3 regions of the Endobacterium panacihumi genome follow, and region 3 is predicted to be linked to each of the others. Evidence: predicted binding sites of a transcription regulator. Region 3 holds the regulator's gene; each other region holds the start of a gene.
The links. The regulator PhoB, encoded in region 3, activates phosphate uptake and scavenging genes when phosphate is short. The targets are predictions, from matches to a motif close to TGTCATNNANCTGTCAT.
Positions count from the first base shown of each region.

Region 1: the regulator PhoB is predicted to act here: its motif matches at 2,254-2,270, upstream of ACRQ1B_RS25600 (inorganic diphosphatase).
Region 2: the regulator PhoB is predicted to act here: its motif matches at 2,883-2,899, upstream of ACRQ1B_RS02140 (YdcH family protein).

Region 1 covers NZ_JBOZRA010000008.1:141,929-147,622, forward strand. The annotation lists gene lon (endopeptidase La) at 1-1,574, shown strand, start outside; gene hupB (DNA-binding protein HupB) at 1,882-2,160, shown strand; gene ACRQ1B_RS25600 (inorganic diphosphatase) at 2,316-2,918, shown strand; gene ACRQ1B_RS25605 (esterase-like activity of phytase family protein) at 3,065-5,254, shown strand; gene ACRQ1B_RS25610 (hypothetical protein) at 5,326-5,694, opposite strand, start outside.
Region 2 covers NZ_JBOZRA010000001.1:445,944-451,637, forward strand. The annotation lists gene ykgO (type B 50S ribosomal protein L36) at 1-26, opposite strand, end outside; gene ACRQ1B_RS02120 (PaaI family thioesterase) at 306-758, shown strand; gene ACRQ1B_RS02125 (5-(carboxyamino)imidazole ribonucleotide synthase) at 765-1,826, opposite strand; gene purE (5-(carboxyamino)imidazole ribonucleotide mutase) at 1,846-2,313, opposite strand; gene ACRQ1B_RS02135 (YdcH family protein) at 2,355-2,558, opposite strand; gene ACRQ1B_RS02140 (YdcH family protein) at 2,963-3,139, shown strand; gene ACRQ1B_RS02145 (ArsR/SmtB family transcription factor) at 3,318-3,587, opposite strand; gene ACRQ1B_RS02150 (sulfite exporter TauE/SafE family protein) at 3,680-4,444, opposite strand; gene ACRQ1B_RS02155 (thiamine phosphate synthase) at 4,664-5,317, shown strand; gene ACRQ1B_RS02160 (tetratricopeptide repeat protein) at 5,350-5,694, shown strand, end outside.
Region 3 covers NZ_JBOZRA010000001.1:1,981,473-1,987,166, reverse strand. The annotation lists gene pstA (phosphate ABC transporter permease PstA) at 1-1,313, shown strand, start outside; gene pstB (phosphate ABC transporter ATP-binding protein PstB) at 1,327-2,142, shown strand; gene phoU (phosphate signaling complex protein PhoU) at 2,195-2,908, shown strand; gene phoB (phosphate regulon transcriptional regulator PhoB) at 2,933-3,616, shown strand; gene ACRQ1B_RS09890 (PACE efflux transporter) at 3,678-4,118, opposite strand; gene ACRQ1B_RS09885 (GcrA family cell cycle regulator) at 4,337-4,882, opposite strand; gene ACRQ1B_RS09880 (hypothetical protein) at 5,014-5,265, opposite strand; gene ACRQ1B_RS09875 (aspartate aminotransferase family protein) at 5,301-5,694, shown strand, end outside.

The DNA of each region.
Region 1 (5,694 bases), on a different contig from region 3:
AGATGAGCCCGATGTCGGCGGAAGCCACCGTCGTGCGCAACTATCTCGACTGGCTGCTGACCATTCCGTGGGGCAAGAAGTCGAAGATCAAGTCCGACCTCAATGCGGCGGAAAAGATCCTCGAACAGGACCATTTCGGCCTCGATAAGGTCAAGGAACGCATCATCGAGTATTTGGCGGTTCAGGCCCGCGCGACCAAGATCAAGGGTCCGATCCTGTGCCTCGTCGGCCCTCCGGGCGTCGGCAAGACCTCGCTCGCCCAGTCGATCGCCAAGGCGACCGGCCGCGAATATGTGCGCATGGCGCTCGGCGGCGTTCGTGACGAAGCCGAAATCCGTGGTCACCGCCGCACTTATATCGGCTCGATGCCCGGCAAGGTCATCCAGTCGATGAAGAAGGCAAAAAAGTCCAACCCGCTCTTCCTGCTCGATGAAATCGACAAGATGGGTTCGGATTTCCGCGGCGATCCGTCTTCTGCCCTGCTCGAAGTGCTCGATCCGGCCCAGAACTCGACCTTCATGGATCACTATCTGGAAGTCGAATACGACCTGTCCGACGTGATGTTCGTCACCACGGCGAACACGCTCAACATTCCGGGTCCGCTGATGGACCGCATGGAGATCATCCGCATCGCCGGTTACACGGAAGATGAAAAGCGCGAGATCGCCAAGCGTCACCTTCTGCCGAAGGCAATCAAGGAACATGCCCTGCAGCCGAACGAATTTTCGGTTTCGGACGACGCCCTGATGGCCATCAGCCAGCAATATACCCGCGAAGCCGGCGTTCGTTCCTTCGAGCGCGAGCTGATGAAGCTCGCCCGCAAGGCCGTGACCGAGATCATCAAGGGCAAGACGAAGTCGGTCGCCATCACGGCTGCCAACATTTCGGATTACCTTGGCGTTCCGCGGTTCCGTCATGGCGAAGCCGAGGGTGAGGATCAGGTCGGTGTCGTGACCGGTCTCGCATGGACGGAAGTCGGCGGCGAGCTGCTGACCATCGAAGGCGTGATGATGCCGGGCAAGGGTCGCATGACCGTGACCGGCAACCTCAAGGACGTCATGAAGGAATCGATTTCGGCGGCGGCATCCTATGTCCGTTCGCGCGCCGTCGATTTCGGCATCGAGCCGCCGCGTTTCGACAAGTCGGACATCCACGTCCACGTGCCGGAAGGCGCCACCCCGAAGGACGGCCCGTCGGCCGGCGTCGGCATGGCAACGGCGATCGTCTCGATCATGACCGGCATCCCGGTTTCCAAGGATGTCGCCATGACCGGTGAAGTGACCCTGCGCGGTCGCGTCCTGCCGATCGGCGGCCTCAAGGAAAAGCTGCTGGCAGCCCTTCGCGGTGGCATCAAGAAGGTGCTGATCCCGGAAGAAAACGCCAAGGATCTGGCGGATATTCCGGACAATGTGAAGAACGGCATGGAAATCATTCCGGTCTCGCGCATGGGCGAAGTGATCAGCCACGCGCTGGTTCGCCAGCCCGAGCCGATCGAATGGGATGGCTCGATCGAGACGCCGGTCATCGCCACCGTCGAAGGTGCGGAAGAATCGGGCACCACCATCGCCCACTAAAACGGTCATCCCGAAGGTTGCTTGCGATCTTCGGGATATCCTGCCGGCAGAATCACCCATGCCGCCGAAAAGCCTTATTTTCCGGGCTTTCCCGCCGCATTAGGTATTTATTCCCGGTTTTGGATGGTGAGTTACATTTTTTGACGGAAAGGCCGGCTTTTTGCCGGCCTTTTTTGTGAAAAATGACTGTTCCCCCCTTGTTTTTCAGGCGTTTCCAGAGCTTTTGGGTGCGCAGGGGACGCTCAAAAATCATTGTCGCCCCGGAGCTGAACTTGATACGTTTCAAACCATTGAAAGGGGTGGAAACATGAACAAGACCGAATTGGTTGCTGCCGTTGCCGAAAAGGCCGGCCTGTCGAAGACCGACGCCGCATCCGCAGTCGACGCTGTTTTTGACACCGTCCAGGCTGAACTCCAGAAGGGTGGCGACATCCGTCTCGCCGGTTTTGGCAGCTTCTCCGTTTCGCACCGCGAAGCCTCCAAGGGCCGCAACCCGTCGACGGGTGCGGAAGTTGACATCCCGGCACGCAACGTGCCGAAGTTCTCGGCCGGCAAGGGCCTGAAGGACGCCGTCAACAACAAGTAAGTTGAACTTGGCGGTTTGTCCGCCATGGTCTCGAAACCCCGGATTGTATCCGGGGTTTTTTGTTTTTGTTACCAGTCGAATTCAACAGCGAATTGTCATGTGCCTGTCATGGGGTGTCCCTAGGTGAAACGCCTTACTGCATCAAAGGGAACTCCATGAAAACGCTTCTGACTGCCGCCGCCGCCCTGTTCGTTACCGCCGGCGTCGCCGCTGCCGAATACGTCTCCTATCTCGATTTTCCGCAGAAGACGGATGACGGCAAGGAATTCAACGTTGCCATCGAGATCCCGCAGGGCAGCTTCACCAAATATGAAATCGACGCCAAGACCGGCCACGTCATCGTTGATCGCTACCAGTCGATGCCGGTCGTTTATCCGGGCAATTACGGCTCGATCACCAGCTCACTCGGTGGCGACAACGATCCGCTCGACGCGATCGTCTACACCCGCGAGCCGATCGTTCCGGGCGCCATCATCAAGGTTCGCCCGATCGGCGTTCTGAAGATGATCGATGGCGGCGAAGTCGATGACAAAATCGTTGCCGTACCGACCAGCAAGATCGATCCTACTTACGACGACATCAAGGAAATCACCGACCTGCCGAAGATCGAGCAGGAACGTCTTGAGGCGTTTTTCCGCGTCTACAAGCAGCTTCCTGCCGGCCGCAAGGCAGTCGAGCTGAACGGTTTCGACAACGCGGCTCATGCCGAAGGTGAAGTTTCGGAAGCCATCAAGGCCTATAACGCCAAGAAGAAGTGATCCCGGTCACTCATTCTTGCTGAAAATGCGAAAGGTCGGGTTTTCCCGGCCTTTTCTTTTGTTCCTGCCGTGCGCGCGATCACCCGTCATTCTGCTGTCATCGGTCCATCGCAAAAAACCACTCTGGTTTAACGGAGGGGTTATCCATGACATTCTCGACACGCAGCGCAATCCTGGCTGTTCTTCTGGCCTCGGTCGCCGTGCCGGCCAGCGCCGAGCAGGTTTTCAACCGCATCGCATCGTTCCCTGTCGCCCAGAACCTGCCCAAGGGCGAGGACAAGGCGACCTCGTCGGAAATCATCACTGCGACCGCCGATGGCAATACGCTGATCTATTCCGATGCGCCCGGCAGCACGATCGGTTTTATCGACATCACTGACGCAAAAGCCCCGAAAGCCGGTGGCTCGATTGCCATCGACGGCGAGCCGAACTCGGTTGCCGCAGCCGGCCCGAAGGTTCTCATCACCATCGACAACACCGAAGACCTGACCAAGCCTGCGGGCAAGCTCGGTGTCATCGATATCGCTTCGAAGAAGCTGGAAAATACCTGCGATCTCGGCGGCCAACCCGATTCGGTCGTGGTTGCGCCGGATGGCTCCTTTGCCGCCATCGCCATCGAAAACCAGCGTGACGAGGAACTGAACGACGGCGCCCTGCCGCAGCTTCCGGCCGGCGAACTGCTGATCGTCTCGCTCAAGAACGGCGTTCCGGCCTGCGACAGCATCAAGCGCGTCGACGTCACCGGCCTTGCCACCGTCGCCCCGGAAGATCCGGAGCCGGAATTCGTCAACATCAACGCCAATGGCGAAATCGCCCTGACGCTGCAGGAAAACAACCACGTCATCATCATCGACTCGAAAACCGCCAAGGTGACCAGCCATTTCACGGCTGGTACGGTCGATCTCGAAAACGTCGATGCCAAGACTGATGGTTCGCTCAATTTCACCGGAAAACTCACCGCCGTTCCGCGCGAGCCGGATGCCGTCAAATGGCTCGGCACCGATCGCCTCGTCATCGCCAATGAAGGCGATTACAAGGGCGGTTCGCGCGGCTTCACCATATTCGATCGTTCCGGCAAGGTGCTTTACGATGCCGGCATGACGCTCGAGCATGAAATCGCCCGTCACGGCCATTTCCCGGAAAAGCGCGCCAAGAACAAGGGCATCGAGCCGGAAGGCATGGAAGCCGCCATCTTCAATGGCCAGCAGTATTTCTTCGTGCTCTCCGAGCGCGGCTCGATGGTTGCCGTCTACAAGGACACCGGTGGCGAACCTGAACTCGTGCAGCTCCTGCCGTCGGGCATTTCGCCGGAAGGCGCCGTTGCCATTCCGGGTCGCAACCTGCTTGCCACCGCCAACGAAGCCGATCTCGGCGAAGATGGCGGCGCCCGCTCGCATGTGATGCTCTATGAGCTTGCAGAAGGCGAAAAGGCCTATCCGACGCTCGTCTCCAAGGATCTGGATGGCAAGGTCATCGGCTGGGGCGCTCTCTCCGGTCTCGTTGGTGACGCGGAAAAGGAAGGCACGTTCTACGCCGTTTCCGATTCGGTCTACGCCATGCAGCCGTCGATCTTCACCATCGACGCCACCAAGAAGCCGGCCGAGATCACCAACGTGCTGCGCATCACCCGCAACGGCCAGCCGGCCCAGAAGCTCGACATCGAGGGCATCGCTCTCGACGGCAAGGGCGGTTTCTGGCTCGCGTCGGAAGGCGATAGTTCCAAGCTGGTCGGCCACGGCATCTACAACGTCAACGCCAAGGGTGAGATCAAGACGGAAATCGGCCTTCCTTCCGAACTGCTGGCCGGTGAAACGCGATTCGGCCTCGAAGGCATCACCACCACCGGCAAGGGCGACGACCTGACCCTGTGGATGGCCGTGCAGCGCGAATGGAAGGATGACCCGAAGGGTCAGACGAAACTTCTGTCCTACAAGCCGAAATCGAAGGAATGGGCAGCCGCCCGTTATCCGCTCGAAAAGGCGGACAAGGGCTGGGTCGGTCTCTCCGAAATCACCGCCAGCGGCGACTATCTCTACATCGTGGAGCGCGACAACCTGATCGGCGACGCCGCCAAGCTGAAGAAGCTTTACCGCGTCTCGCTCAAGGACCTGAAGCCCGCCAAGCTCGGCGGCGAACTGCCGGTCGTCACCAAGGAAGAGGTTCACGACTTCCTGCCCGACCTGAAGAACGCCACCAACGGCTATGTCGTCGACAAGCTGGAAGGTTTTGCCTTCGACAAGTCCGGCAAGGCTTTCATGGTCACGGACAATGATGGTGTGGATGATTCCTCGGGCGAGACGCTGTTCCTGCCGGTGGAGATCAAGGTGACCAACTAACAGTCTTCACGCGAGTGGAGGGGAGGGCCGGGCGCGTTTTTCGCGCCCGGCCTTTTTTTGTTTTGGCAATACTAATGCGCAGGCAACCAGATCCGCAGCGGTGCAAGTCTCTCCAGACCAGTATTGGCGCAGGTGAGGTCGGAGGAGGACCACAGAACGACCGGAACCTCTGGAAAGATCGTCGCTACCGCATCCAGTGCGCCGTCAGGCAGGTCTTCTCCACCGTGGGGCGTGAACCAGTTGGAAAGGCCAACGGACGCCTCGGAGTAAAAGGAGACGAACCCGGATACGCCATCGGCATTCATCTGTTTTTGCCGCCAGAATTTGATTCGCTTGTCGTCGAGCAGGCTGGCCGGAAAGATTCGGCGTGTATCGGTGCCGCCCCAATGTGTTTCCCAGCACCGTAGGTCGTCCTCGGAGGCTATTGGCTCCCAGCCTTT
Region 2 (5,694 bases), 1.5 Mb from region 3:
GCCTTAAGCGAGTTCTTGATCTTCATTGTACTGATCCAGCAGTCTGTGGGCCGTTAAGCCGCTTGTCTCTATCAATCAAAAGCGCGCCGCTTTGGTCATCAAAGGATGGCGCGCCTTTAGGTTGGCGTCGAGATACAATCAGCGTTGGCGCATGTCAACCATATGACGCGGTTTTCCGGGGCTTCTCGTGGCGTCAGCACCGATTTTCCGCAGCTTTGCCACAGGTTGATGCGCCTTTGCCGCGATTGACAATGCGTGGATCAACGCAAATCTTACCCCTCATACACGGTTTGACGGGAGGAAGAGTGGTGGATTTCATGAAAATGACGGGTCTGGAGCTGCTGCAGGCCTCCGCGGCGGGGCTGATTCCGGCCGCCAGTATTTCCGAGACCATGGGAATGAAGGGCATGGAGGTGGAAAAGGGCCGAGTCGTCATTCACGCCCGCGCCGATTCCCGCCATCTCAATCCGCTCGGCGGTGTGCATGGTGGCTTTGCCGCGACCTTGCTCGACTCGGTCACCGGCTGTGCCGTTCACAGCATGCTCGATGCCGGTGTCGGGTTTGGCACGGTTGATCTCGGCGTGAAGATGATGCGCCCGGTGCCGCGCGATGAGGATCTCGTCGCCGAGGCGCGGGTGACGCACCTGTCGCGGTCGATCGGTATTGCCGAGGGTACGCTGAAGGATGCCGCCGGCAATCTGCTGGCGAGTGCCTCGGCGACCTGTTTCATCAAGCAACCGAGGTCTGAGCAAGCCTGAACAGCTTTAATCGACCAGCTGCGTGACATGACCCATCTTGCGGCCGGGGCGGGCTTCGGCCTTGCCGTAGAGATGAACATAGGTGTTCTTGCTCTTCAGCCAGTCCGGCAGCGCGTCGATATCGTCGCCGATCAGGTTGGTCATCACGCAATCGGAATGGCGCACCGGATTGCCGAGCGGCAGACCGGATACCGCGCGAATATGCTGCTCGAACTGCGAGATGATGCAGGCGGCTTCCGTCCAGTGGCCGGAATTGTGCACGCGCGGGGCGATCTCGTTGGCGATCAGGCCGCCATCCGGCATCACGAAAAACTCCATGCCGACGACGCCGACATAATCGAGGGCGGTGAGCAGCTTTGTCGCTGCTTCACGGGCGGTCTGGGCCGTCGCGTCATTGATGCGGGCGGGCAGGGTGGATGTGTGCAGGATGCCGTTGCGATGCACGTTTTCGGCCGGATCGTAACATTCGACCGTACCATCGATGCCGCGCGCGGCGATGATCGAGACTTCGCGCTCAAAAGCGACAAAACTTTCGAGGATGAGCGGCACGCCACCGAGCGCATCGAAGGCGCCGGCAAGATCTTCGCCGCCGCGAAACACGCGCTGGCCCTTGCCGTCATAACCCATGCGGCAGGTTTTCAAGACACCCTGTCCACCAAAATCGGCAAGGGCTGCCTCCAGCTCGGCCTGATTGTTGACGGCGTGGAATTTTGCCGTCTCTATGCCGCAGCTGTTGAGAAAACGTTTTTCGGTCAGGCGGTCCTGCGCCACATCCAGGGCCTTGGCCGGCGGATAGACCGGCACGGAGCGCGCCAATGTCTCGGCGGCGGTGACTGGTACGTTTTCGAATTCATACGTGACGATATCGCAGCGCTTTGCGAGGTCCGCCAGTGCTGCCGGATCATCGTAAGCGGCGGTGATCTGCGCATTCGCCACCTGAGCGGCGGGACAATCGGCCTGCGGTTCCAGAATGATGGTGGAAAAGTTCAGGCGGGCAGCGGCCATTGCCAGCATGCGACCGAGCTGGCCACCACCGATAATGCCGATCGTCTTCATCTTAGCTGTCATACGGCTCTTCTTGGGCGCCTCAAGGGGCCTCGTCACTCGGGTATTCGGCAACCGAGGCAGTGTGCTCGGCGCGGTAAATGTCCAGGCGATCTGCCAGATCTTCGTCGGAAAGCGCCAGCACGGCGGCTGCCATCAGGGCTGCATTGATGGCGCCGGCGCGGCCGATGGCCATGGTGCCGACCGGAATGCCGCCCGGCATCTGCACGATCGAATAGAGGCTATCGAGGCCGCTCATCGTTTTGGATTGCACCGGCACGCCGAACACCGGCAGCGGGGTCAGCGACGCGGTCATGCCCGGCAGGTGGGCCGCACCGCCGGCACCGGCGATGATGACTTTAAAGCCCTCGTCGCGCGCACCCTTGGCGAATTCGTACATGCGGTCCGGCGTGCGGTGTGCAGACACGATGCGGGCTTCGTAACCGATGTCGAGCGCATCAAGTGTATCGGCGGCGTTCTTCATGGTTTCCCAGTCGGACTGGCTGCCCATGATGATGGCGACGGCGGGTCTGTCGGTCACGGCAAAACCTTTCAGGCAATGATGTCGGGAAGGATCTGATCTTCGAGCTGGGTCATCTTGTCCTTGATGACGAGCTTCTTCTTTTTCATGCGCTGGATGCGCAGGGCATCGGATCCGACCGTTATCATGGCGTTTATTGCGGTATCGTAATCCTCGTGCTCCTGACGCAAACGCGCGAGTGCGAGCCTGATATCCGCCTGCTCCTGATCGGCCATGACCTTGTCCCCATTCATGCCCGGGCCTTTATAGGCCCTGAAATATTGCGCATGCTCCTACCATCAAACAGGGGGCAGAACTAGTCTGACAAAGCGTCATTTGAAGTGACGGTTACCGCTGATCACAACTTCTGACGCGGCTTGCGGCGGCTGTTGGCCGCTCACGGCTCTGATGCGACGCGAAACCGGCCGATTTTGCAACGCCTGCGGTAGCAGAATAACGGAACGCAAATTTATTTTAGGGATGGATCATAATTCGTTATCAATGCCACGATTTTGCCCCTTAGTTATCAAGATTTCACCTTCGACAACGGGCTTTGATCGTGTCACACTTCCTTCGTAAACCTGAGGCCTCCAACCGATTGGATGGCTGGAGGCAGGTACTAAAAGGAAGGATATGCCACATGACCGTACAGGCTCATATTGCATCGCTTGAGAAGAAACACGAGGTTCTTGAGGATGAGCTTCAGAGTGTTCTTGCGTCTCCCTCCACGGATGATCAGGAGATTGTCCATCTGAAAAGGCGCAAGCTGCGTATCAAGGATGAGCTGGAACGCCTGAAAGGTTCTACGCGTCACTGATCCTATTTCAGAAGTAACGAGTTTCGAGCCGTCGCCGGATCGCCCATGATGAGGTGGTTTGAGCGGCGGCTCTTTCGTTTTATGGATTGAATGAAATATTTATGGTAAACAGATGCTTAAGTCGCATCTGCTGACAAGTGAGTTCAGCAAGTTAAGGTAGGGGATGAGCGGGGCGGCTTTATGCGTTTTCGCCCCAGAACTGGTCCAGCCACAGGTTCAGGCGGTCGAAGCCTCCGACATTGATCGCGTAGATTCGCCGCGTGCCTTCCGATGTCACCGTGACCAGATTGCAGTCGAGAAGTGCCTTCAGATGCTGTGACACCGCCGGCCGACTGATCGGCAGGCCTTTGGCCAGTTCGTTGACGGTTTTCGGCGCTCGTCGGAGTTCCTCGAGCAGGTGGCGCCGGTTGGGGTCGGCGATGGCTGTGAAGGGGTCAATCGCTGTCATGGCGGGCAGGCTATGGCATGGGTCCTGTCCCATCAAGACACATTGTGCACCGCAGCGAGGTTTGTTCCCGTCACAGTGTCGTGTGCAGGCGTTTACATCAGCCCGTCCCATAGCAACTTCAGGCCGGCGGCGAGCGCCAACGCATACATGAGCGGATAAAACAGTTCGATCTTCATGCGCTTGACAAGTGCTGCGCCGGCAATGGTGGCGAGAAAAGCAATCGGCAGAAGCGTGGCTGATGCGGTCAGGTTCTTCGTGTCAAAAGCGCCGAGCGCAAAATAGGGAATGACTTTGACCGCATTCACCAGCGCGAAAAAGCGGACGCTGGCGCCGGTATAGGCACGCGGATCAAGCCGCATGGGCATGACATAGATCTGGAAGGGCGGGCCGCCGGCATGGGCGACAAAACTGGCATAACCCGACAGCATGCCCCAGAAATTCGCCGCTACCGGCCGATGCGGCAAGGGCGGGGTTTCGTGATCGGCCGGCGTCATCCATTTCTGCTGGAAATAACGCAGGGCGAACAGAATGGTGGCAATGGCGATGACGACACGCAGTGCATCGGCAGAAACCATGGCCGACGTTGCCCAGCCGAGCGCGATGCCGACAATGCCGCCGGGCAGGATCATCAGCAGAGTTTTGCGATCGTTGAATTTGCGCCACGCCCACAAGGCGACGATATCCATGACGATCAGTATGGGCAGAAAGATCGCCGCTGCTTCCACCGGGCCGACCACCAGCGCCATCAAGGGTACGCCCATCAGTGCCAGCGCGCCGCCGAGCCCGCCCTTTGATAAACCGACGAGAATAACGGCCGGAATGGCGGCGAGAAAGAAATCGAGCGAAGGGAGAAACATGAAGCGGTGTTGATCCTTGTGTCGCTCCGGTTTATCGGATTTGCCAGAACCGGCGCATCGACCCGAAAACCGGATTAGGTTTTCGGAAAGTACGATGCGCAACTCTTAAACGTCCATAGTCTCCTTTGTTCACCAAATATGGCGCACAAAGGAGACTATGGACGAGGGCGCGATGCCGGCAAACGGTTCGCCTCGCAATATGAAGAAATGGAAACACCCATGTCCGCATCCGAAGACCGCTGCCGCCTCGTGCTGATCCTGCCCGATCTGGCCGACGATGCCGCATTGGTGGAACAGCTTTCTGCAGCGCTTGAAGGCGGCGATGTCGCCTCGGTGATCGTGCCGCAATATGATCTGGCCGAGCAGGCGTTTCAGACGCGTGCCGAAAAGCTGGTGCCGATCATTCAGGACGCTGGTGCCGCTGCGATGATCTGTGGTGATACCCGCGTCGCCGGTCGCGCCAAGGCCGATGGCCTGCATATTACCGGCCCGCTGGAGGAACTCGGCGAGGCAATCGAAAAGTTCACGCCGAAGCTGATGGTCGGTGCCGGTGCGGCGGCCGATCGCCACAAGGCGCTCGAAGTCGGCGAACTGCGCCCGGATTACATTTTCTTCGGCAAGCTGGATGGCGACATCAAGCCGGAAGCGCATCCGAAAAATGTGGCGCTCGGCGAATGGTGGTCGTCGATGGTGGAAATTCCCTGCATCGTCATGGGCGGTACGGATGCCGCTTCCGCGGTGACTGTTGCCGAGTCCGGTGCGGAATTCGTGGCCATGCGTCTCGGCGTATTTTCGCATCCCGAAGGCCCGCGTGCAGCGGTCGCACAAATCAATGCGTCCTTGGACGAAAAAGCGCCACGGTTTGACGCTTGATGAGCTTTATGAGCCGCGCCAACAAAACATTGATGTACAAAAAACTTCTGCCCGCCATGGCAATCGTTTCGGCACTGGTGCCGGCTGTTGCCGAAGCGCAGCAGTCGAAAACCACGCCGCGTGCCGTCTCGCGACCTGTTGAAAACGGTGCGCAGTCGTTTCGTGGTGCCCGCGATGCCGGTGAAAACGGGCAGGGCGGTGAGATCCCGTCGAGCGGTGTGACGCTCTACCAGCGCATGGGCACAGAACTGCCGCCGTTGCCGCCGGAAAAGCCTTTTACGGGCAAGATCGACGAGGCTTACGGCGCCTATCAGCGCGGCCTCTACATCACCGCGCTTTCGATTGCTTTGCCCAAGGCGGAAAAGGGTGATGCCGCC
Region 3 (5,694 bases):
CCGACGTGGTTTCTTCCCCCGCCGGCGTGCTCGACAAGCCCGCCCGCCGCGATATCGGCATCAAGCGCCGTTACCGTGCAGAGCGCCGCTTCCGCGCCTATGGCATCGCCGCGCTTTCCTTCGGCCTGCTGTTCCTCTTTCTGCTTCTGTGGTCGGTTGTTTCCAAGGGTTACACCGCCTTCCAGCAGACGATGATCACCGTTCCGGTGGAGTTCTCCGAGCAGATCATCGACAAGGATAACGAGCGCGCCACCGATCCGCAGAAGCTGATGACGGCGAACTACCCGATCATCGCCCGCAATGCGGTTGCCAAGGCGCTTGGTGTTGCCGAAAACGATACGGCCGGCCTTCGCGCCGTCAACCAGATGATTTCGAACGGTGTTCGCGGTCAGCTGCGTGACATGGTCGTTGCCAACCCGCAGATCATCGGCACCACGCAGACGGTTTCCCTGCTCGCCGCCGGTGATATCGACAGCGCCTGGAAGGGCCAGATCGACCTCACCGTCACCGAACAGAACCGCAAGATCTCCGACCAGCAGGTCGGCTGGATGAACCAGCTGGCTGAAGCCGGTGCGCTCGGCAAGCATTTGAACGGCGGCATTTTCGTCAACGGCAATTCCAGTCGTCCGGAAGCAGCCGGCGTCGGTGTCGCCCTGATCGGTTCGTTCTACATGATGCTGATCGTGCTCGTTCTGTCGCTGCCGATCGGTGTGGCCGCCTCGATCTATCTTGAGGAGTTCGCGCCGAAGAACAAGCTCACCGACCTGATCGAAGTGAACATCAACAACCTCGCGGCCGTGCCGTCGATCGTTTACGGTCTTCTTGGTCTCGCCGTGTTCATCAACTTCATGGATCTGCCGCGCTCTGCCTCGCTGGTCGGCGGTCTGGTCCTGACGCTGATGACGCTGCCGACGATCATCATCGCCACCCGCGCGGCACTCAAGGCGGTTCCGCCGTCGATCCGCGCGGCGGCACTTGGCCTCGGCGCCTCGAAGATGCAGACCATCTTCCACCACGTTCTGCCGCTTGCCATGCCGGGTATTCTGACCGGCACCATCATCGGCCTGGCGCATGCGCTCGGTGAAACCGCGCCGCTCCTCCTGATCGGCATGGTCGCCTTCGTCGCCAACTATCCGACCACCCCTATGGATCCGTCCACGGCCCTGCCGGTTCAGATCTACATGTGGGCCAACGAGGCGGAACGCGCCTTCGTCGAAAGAACCTCGGGAGCGATCATCATCCTGCTCCTGTTCCTCATTGTCATGAACGTCGGGGCGATCCTGTTGCGCCGTCGCTTCGAACGGCGCTGGTAGAAGGAGCTCTGTTATGAACATGATGTCTGAAGCAGCAGTGGAAAAGGCGCTAGACAAGAAGATGAATGACATGTCCTACAAGATGATCGGCAACGACGTATCCGTCTATTACGGCGAGAAGCGTGCCCTGTTCGACGTCAACCTCAACGTTCGCGAAAACACGGTCACGGCGCTCATCGGCCCGTCGGGTTGCGGCAAGTCGACCTTCCTGCGCACGCTGAACCGCATGAACGACACGATCGAAGGCTGCCGCGTGACTGGCAAGATCACGCTCGACAGCGATGATATCTACGACAAGGAAATCGACGTCGTGGAACTGCGCGCCCGCGTCGGCATGGTGTTCCAGAAGCCGAACCCGTTCCCGAAGTCGATCTACGAAAACATCGCCTACGGCCCGCGCATCCATGGTCTGGCCCGCAACAAGGCCGATCTCGATCAGATCGTCGAGGCCTCGCTTCAGCGCGCTGGCCTGTGGACGGAAGTCAAGGATCGCCTGCATGAAGGCGGCACGGGCTTGTCCGGTGGTCAGCAGCAGCGTCTGTGCATTGCCCGCGCGGTTGCCGTTTCGCCGGAAGTCATCCTGATGGACGAGCCCTGTTCGGCGCTTGACCCGATCGCAACCGCAAAGGTCGAGGAACTCATCCACGAGCTGCGCGCCAATTACACGATCGTCATCGTCACGCACTCCATGCAGCAGGCGGCCCGCGTGTCGCAGCGCACGGCCATGTTCCACCTCGGCCAGCTGGTCGAGGAAAACGACACCGACAAGATGTTCACCAATCCCGATGACCAGCGCACGCAGGATTACATCATGGGCCGTTTCGGCTGATCCGGGCTCTTTGCCCGCATCGCCCTGACTGCAGACATCAAGGATCAGAAAAATGGTTTCGACCCATATTCTTTCGGCCTACGACGAAGAACTGAAATATTTGAACCGCCGCATTTCCGAAATGGGCGGCCTCGCCGAGCAGATGTGCGGCGACGCGGTTCGCGCGCTCGTCAATTCGGATACGGCGCTGGCCCAGAAGATCATTTCGGATGACGTCATCCTCGATCACGCCGAGCGCGAAATCCAGGACAAGGCGATTGTCACCATCGCCAAGCGCCAGCCGGTTGCCGCCGACCTTCGCGAAATCATCGGCACGCTGCGCATCGCCGCCGACCTCGAGCGCGTCGGTGACCTTGGCAAGAACACCGCCAAGCGCGTTATCGCCGTGCAGGGCACAGGCGTGCCGCGCAAACTGGCCCGTGGCCTGGAGCATCTCTCCGAACTGGCGCTGGTGCAGCTCAAGGACGTTCTCGACGTGTTTGCCAGCCGCTCGGCTGAAAAGGCGGAAATCATCCGCCAGCGCGACGAGGAAATCGACGCGATGTACACGTCGCTGTTCCGCGAACTGCTGACCTACATGATGGAAGATCCGCGCAACATCACCTCGTGCACGCATCTTCTGTTCTGCGCCAAGAACATCGAGCGTATCGGCGACCACGCCACCAACATCGCCGAGACCATCTATTACATCAAGACCGGTGCCCAGCTCGAAGGCGAGCGTCCCAAGGACGATACGGCAAACACGGTTGGTGCGCTCGTCGACTGACGGGCGAAACGGAGCAGATAAGACATGCTACCCAAGATCGCGGTCGTTGAAGACGAAGAAGCACTGAGCGTGCTTCTTCGCTACAATCTCGAAGCCGAAGGATATGAGGTCGAAACCGTTTTGCGCGGTGACGAGGCCGAAATCCGACTTCAGGAACGCGTTCCTGACCTTCTCATCCTCGACTGGATGCTGCCGGGCGTGTCCGGCATCGAACTGTGCCGGCGGCTGCGCATGCGACCGGAGACCGAGCGTCTGCCGATCATCATGCTGACGGCGCGCGGCGAGGAAAGCGAACGTGTTCGCGGTCTGGCGACCGGCGCGGACGATTATGTCGTCAAGCCGTTTTCCACGCCGGAACTGATGGCCCGAGTCAAGGCGATGTTGCGCCGCGCCAAGCCGGAAGTTCTCTCCAGCGTGCTGAAATGCGGTGACATCGAACTGGATCGTGAGACCCATCGCGTTCACCGCAAGACCCGCGAAGTGCGTCTCGGCCCGACCGAGTTCCGCCTTCTGGAATTCCTGATGGTATCACCGGGTCGCGTTTTCTCGCGCTCGCAACTGCTGGATGGCGTCTGGGGCCATGATATCTATGTGGATGAGCGTACCGTCGACGTGCATGTCGGCCGTCTGCGCAAGGCTCTGAATTTTTCCAACATGCAGGATGTCATCCGCACCGTTCGTGGCGCGGGTTATTCGATGGAAGCCTGATCCGCTTCATCTGTGTTGAAATTGAAAAGGCCCGGATGTGTCATCGCATCCGGGCCTTTTGTCATTCTGCAGGTGCTTGCGCCTCGCGCCATTCCGGCAGGGGAAAGATCCGGTCATAGGCCATGTTGAAGACGAAGGCGTAGACCAGGTAGAAGGTCGCAAACGAGATATCCATCACCAGTGCCTGCCAGAGCGTGACGCCCAGATACCAGGCGATGAAGGGCAGGAGCACGATCAGCAGACCAAGCTCGAACAGCACCGTATGGGCAATACGCAGCGGCATCGTCTTCAGCGTGCTGCCGCGAAACTTCTGCATCAGGTGGTCGAAGCCGAGATTGTAGACGTAGTTCCATGCCGTTGCGACGGTGGCGGAAACGATGCCCACGACGCCGACATGTTCGACCGGAAGATGGAACACGAAGGATGCGAGCGGCGTGAAAAGCGCAAGCCCGATGACTTCAAAGCTGATGGCATGGCGAATACGGTCGCGCACTGTGCGCATGGTCAACCCCTTGGGTTTGCCGGGCCGTCCCGGTGTTTTATGCCCAATACGGGGGAGGTCGTCCTCGCGAACTCTAAATAGGTTTTCGAGCTGCCATAGGCAAGCCTTCAGGTGGCAAGGCTGCTATGCACTTAGGCAAATGCCGCATCTGAAGGCATGAAAAAAAGCGGGCCAGAAGCCCGCTTTTCAATCTCGTCCTCGTGTGTGTCGCGGCCTGATCAGGCGCGGGCAGCAGCCTTGTTGCGGCGCTCGTTGACCGGCTGGTAGGCCATGCGGCCGTGGTATTTGCAGTAAGGCGAATTGTCCGGGGATTCTGCGCCGCAGAAGTGGAAATCGTCCTTGAGGGGGTCGCCCATCGGCCACTTGCAGGTACGCTCGGTCAGTTCCGTCAGCGCCAGCTTGCGGTTGATCGGAACGACGATGTTGCCGGCCGGCTTGTAGACAGCGACTTCCTGCGTCTCGTCCATGTCCATCTCTTCGCGCACCATGGTGGCGCCGACCGGGCGCTGAACGGTACGGGTCTGAGGACGGGCCGCAAAATTGCTCTGCGGACGCGGCGCCGAAGACGCCACGCGCTTGGCCGGACGCGGTGCGGTGCTCGTGCTGCCGCCGGCTTTCGCGCGGCCGGGCAGGTTCAGGCGATGGACTTTGCCAATCACCGCGTTACGGCTTACGCCTCCAAGTTGCGCCGCGATCTGGCTGGCGCTCAGGCCTTCGGCCCATAATTTCGTCAGGCGCTCGACGCGCTCGTCAGTCCAGTTCATGCTATCTCTCCGCCGTGAGGTGCTGAACGTGGCTTGAATCGGTCACCGTTCCGGCGAATGAATCCGCCAGAAAATACTACATCTATACTTTTGGTGACTAAGTCCGCCGCATGCAGCCTAGTAATTGACGATTAACCTAGTGTGGGGCTGACTCCGTGGCAAGAGTCGGGCGAATCACTGCGAATCGATTTCCGTGTTTTCCCCAACTTGCTGGTCAAGCGAGTCATATATGTCACAGCTTGAAGGCGAGTAACGGTCGCGCGCAATAAAGCTCTTTTCAAGGCATTGAAAGCTGTTTTGTTGACAGCACACAGCGAAATGCCGATAGTGCCCGCGCCGCCTGTCCAGGCGGCATTTTTAATTTCGGCGACATGGGTCGCCATCTGGTTTTCACCAGTTTCAAGGAGTGAATGTCGCCATGGCTGAAGCCGCGCTTTTCGACACGTTTGCTAGGGCTCCGCTGCGCTTCGAGCGCGGCGAAGGCGTTTGGCTTGTGACGGAACGCGGCGAGCGATATCTCGATTTTGGCGCCGGCGTCGCAGTCACCTCCTGCGGCCATTCCAACCCGCATCTGGTCGAGGCTTTGAAGTCGCAGGCTGAGAAGGTCTGGCACCTCTCCAACCTTTACGAAATCCCGGAGCAGGAGCGGCTAGCCCGCCGGCTGACGGAAGCGACGTTCGCCGACAAGGTGTTCTTCACCAATTCGGGTGCGGAAGCGCTGGAATGCGCGATCAAGACGGCGCGCCGTTATCACTTCTCCAAGGGCAACCCGGAAAAATTCCATATCATCACCTTCGAAGGTGCCTTCCATG